Regions from separate parts of the Gracilibacillus sp. HCP3S3_G5_2 genome, predicted to be linked through region 1. Evidence: predicted binding sites of a transcription regulator. Region 1 holds the regulator's gene; the other holds the start of a gene.
What was found. The regulator LexA, encoded in region 1, represses DNA repair genes until DNA is damaged. The targets are predictions, from matches to a motif close to CGAACATATGTTCG.
Positions count from the first base shown of each region.

Region 2: a site for LexA is predicted at 1,386-1,399, ahead of ACTNEP_RS04005 (DNA polymerase IV). Genes of this name have one in related genera too.

Region 1 is NZ_JBQHXU010000008.1:15,311-17,526, reverse strand. It holds gene ACTNEP_RS12615 (YneB family resolvase-like protein) at 1-349, opposite strand, end outside; gene lexA (transcriptional repressor LexA) at 616-1,236, shown strand; gene ACTNEP_RS12605 (hypothetical protein) at 1,833-2,216, shown strand, end outside.
Region 2 is NZ_JBQHXU010000002.1:316,170-318,385, reverse strand. It holds gene ACTNEP_RS04010 (o-succinylbenzoate--CoA ligase) at 1-38, shown strand, start outside; gene ACTNEP_RS04005 (DNA polymerase IV) at 119-1,369, opposite strand; gene ACTNEP_RS04000 (ABC transporter ATP-binding protein) at 1,737-2,216, shown strand, end outside.

The DNA of each region.
Region 1 (2,216 bases):
TCGAATCGCCTTCAGAAAGCTGCAATTCACCATTATGTGATAGTGTATATATATTTACATTTAATCGATTTAATTGATGAAGTAATGCAATTTTAGTATTCCCTCTTCCTAGCCTCGTTTCGTCTTGGATAAGGAGGGTATCAGCCTGTCCATTCTGAAATGTCTCTAACATATCAAAAATACCCTCACGTTCAATCTCATACCCACTTTGTTTTTCCTGGATGATTTTATGAATTTCCATTTTATATTTATTTGCAAACATGTGTAATTCTTCTTGCTGTCGTTGAATAGATGTTTCTTGGGAATCCTTTTCGGTACTTACACGACAGTATATGATCGCTTTTGCCATAGGTTAAACTTACTCCTTTATGCTATAAACTTGTTACTGCTGAATAATAGAAAAAGACAATAGCTAGTATAAAAGTAATCAAGTAAAAAATGTCAACTTTAGATATATTTTTTAACATAATATCGCCTCCTTCGAACCTTTGTTCGTATTTATATTATACACGAACAAATGTTCATGTCAATTGTTTTCTCGAACGAATGTTTGTAAAACTTATTTTCCTATGCTATAATTTGATTAATAAATAATACGTGTAAGGAGATTTAAATATGACAAATCTATCAAAACGACAAGAGGAGATATTAGCTTATATTAAAGAGCAAGTTGAGCTAAAAGGATATCCACCATCTGTTCGGGAAATTGGTGAAGCAGTCGGTTTAGCGTCAAGCTCAACCGTTCACGGTCATCTAGCGAGATTAGAGAAAAAAGGCTATATCAGACGTGATCCAACTAAACCGAGAGCTATAGAGGTACTTCCACAAGACGGAGAATTGGAAATTCCAAAAACCGAAGCCACATTTGCACCGGTTATCGGGAAAGTTACGGCCGGCCTTCCGATAACCGCGGTAGAAAATATCGAAGAATATATCCCTATTCCTCATAATGAAATGCATGTAAGCGAGCAATTATTTGTATTAATTATCGAAGGAGACAGTATGATCGAAGCTGGCATTTTAGATGGTGACAAAGTAATTGTCAAACAACAAAATACAGCAGAAAATGGTGATATTGTGGTAGCAATGACCGAAGAAAGTGAGGCCACAGTAAAACGATTCTTTAAAGAAAAAGATCATATACGTTTACAACCAGAAAATGCAACGATGGATCCTTTAATTTATAAAAATGTTAGTATTTTGGGTAAAGTAGTAGGGTTGTATCGTAGTATATAATTAATGGAAAGTGCGCACTTGTCTAAGTCGCACTTTTTTTCTACCATTATTTACTGTATTTTTATTATGTAAATTAAATGTCGGGAAAGCTTCCTTGGATTATGACGATTGTCTTCAATCGTGTGGTAATTGGTATCAATTTGAATATTCTAGTAAAACATATAAACCCATCAGAGCACTAGATTCGCTGGTATTAGTAGTCAACGGCCGCTTATAAGAAAAAGTATCTTCCTAATTACCAATAAAGGTTCTTAGATTCATTTCTACCATCAATGCTGTCGAGAAGGTATCATCTGCAAAAACTGTTCCTCTCCCCATGTTCATCTCATCAATCGATAAAGTTATTTCCTCTACAAAACTTCTAGGAAATATCCCCCTGAGCCCATGCTATATCTAATACACGAGCAGATGAGCATCTTCAATTCTTCGTCTTGAAGTGAAGCTACTGGCTTTTTAGTTGGTATTCAGTTGTCTTGGATTATTATTCCATCCACATTATCTTTAACTCTATATCTCCTAAGTCCCATCTAGGTCAATTATCGATTTTTAAGGAAGACGCATATAATAAGAAAAAGCGTTAGAAGGTGATGACATTTATGGGACTATTTATTAATAAATCCGAACATTCAAGTGTATTTCAACATAAAGGAGAGATTCAAGTTCCAAATCAACGTTATTTTAAAACGGATTATTTCGCTGAACTAATTCATAAACAGAAAAAATTCAATGAAACTATAACCAAAGAAGTGAAGGATATAAATAAAAGGCATCAGCAATATGAATTTACAGAGGCGAAAAATTGGAATGAACTGCGTATTAGTTTAGCACATCTATCTGAAAGAACTACAAAGCAGGAAAAATTTGAACAGGATGCAAGGGAGTGGCTACATTTGCTTGAGAAGAAAAATCATGAACTAAAATGTTTATTGAAAGAGGAAAAAGATGTAAAGCAAGAGATAAAAGAAAAAATAAATCATGTT
Region 2 (2,216 bases), on a different contig from region 1:
CAAATAAATTGCAACGGCATTTATTAAAAAGCTGTTAAATGTGCCCAAAGTTGGCTAAATAAATACCGAAGGTTGATAGTAAAAAGGACAGTATTACGCCAAATTGCTGTCCTTCTTCTTATGCATAATGCCCACCAATTTTCTTACTGCGTTCTCTTGTGATACCAGCTTCGGTGTAGCTTGACGCCCGTAAAATAGCAGTCGATCCATATTTAGCACGAATGGCATCCATCACATAGCCGATATCTTTCTTTTTCGGTTGATCTTCAAATAAATTCAGCTGTGTTTCGATATCATCATATAAGTTATTCAATGAAACATTGACACGACGAATTTTGCTATGTTGATTATAAAATTCGTGAAATAATTGCAAGCATACCTGATAAATATCCATCGTGATATTAGTAGGCAAGTGAAGAGATCGTGAACGATGAAAACCACCACCGTTATCAGCATAGCCAATGCCTAGGTGAATCGTTCTTCCCGCTCTTTTGTGTGTACGGGCACGTCTACATACTTCCTCACATAAGTCGAGAATACATGTTAATGTCTCTGCAGCGGAATAATCACGTAATAAGGTGATGCCATGTCCGAAGCCTTTTTGTTCTTCTTTTCTTCCGAATGAATCATAGACTGGGCTTAAGTCAACTCCCCAGGCATGCCAGTACAATTGCTCCCCGATTACTCCAAACCGTTTTTGTAGCCTATCTAATCGATAATTAGCTAATTGGCCCAAATAGACAATCCCCATCCGGTTAAGATGCGCTGTCAGTTGTCTGCCGATCCCCCATATTTTTTCAATCGGCACTGGCCATAATAAATGTTCGACATCTTGATAACGACATGTAGCAATACCTGTTTTTTTCGCATAGAGATCCATCACTACTTTCGCTAAAAATTTATTGTCACCAATCCCAATTGCACAGGTCAATCCCATCGTGTCATATATTTCGTCCTTGATCATTTGAGCAACATGGTGCGCATCCCCGTATAAATCTTCTAATCCATCAACGGTAATCCACATTTCATCAACGGAATAGGGATGGATCGCTTCTTTCGGAACATACTGGTGTAACAACTTGGTGATTCCCATTGACACCTTCACGTAATCCCCCATTTTTGCCTCGACTACTTGAATAGCCGGATCATTAGGCAGCTCGAAGTATCGACTCACATTTTTGACTCCGTGCCGTTGTTTTAAGGCGGGGGAAGCAGCAAGAATAATACTGCCAGATCGACTTTTATCCCCAACAACCGCAAGCATAGTTGTCATCGGATCTAGGCCACGTTTGACACACTCAATACTTGCATAAAAGGATCGCATATCAATACAAAGCACGTTATGTTTAGGAAAAGAGCTATAATCCATCATTCAACACCTCTAACGAACGTTTGTTCTTGTGATTAGTATAGCCTATGCGAAATAAAAATAATAGTGTTAAAATATAGCAATAAATGAAAAAAAGCACATTCAGATCAAGAATAGACATGCAAAAGAAAAGGGTCACTTTTTACAGTGGTCCATATTTTATGGAACTTATACATGAGATGCTTAACATGATGAATTTAGGTATCTTTATTTAAAAAAAGTAGGTAATGATGAGAGAAATAGTGAAAACGATTCTCAAACTCATTGACTTCCTTATCAAAAGCTAATAAACTAGATACAGAAGAAAAGTTTGAATCGAAGATATTAAAAGATGGCCCGAACAGTGTGAATAAGGGAGAGATTCAGCATGGAAACACTGGTAACAAAAGATTTGACGCTTGGATATGGCGATGAAATTATAATAGATGAATTGGATATTTCGATTCCTAAAGGTGAAATAACAGTCTTAATTGGTGGAAACGGTTGTGGCAAATCAACATTATTACGTTCATTAGCCCGACTGTTAAAGCCTAAACAAGGGAATGTTATTTTAAACGGGGAAGACATTGCAAGAACACCAACAAAAGAAGTGGCGAAACAATTGGCGATTTTACCACAAAGTCCTATTAGCCCAGAAGGCTTAACTGTTGAAGACCTCGTTAAACAAGGAAGACATCCGTATAAAACAGTGTTTAAGCGTTGGTCTGAAGAAGACGAAAAAGCTGTTACAGAAGCATTAAATGCTACCAATATGACAGACTTGAAGAACCGTGCTGTTGATTCCTTATCAGGTGGTCAGCGTCAGCGTGCTTGGATTGCGATGACACTAGCACAAGAGACCGATACT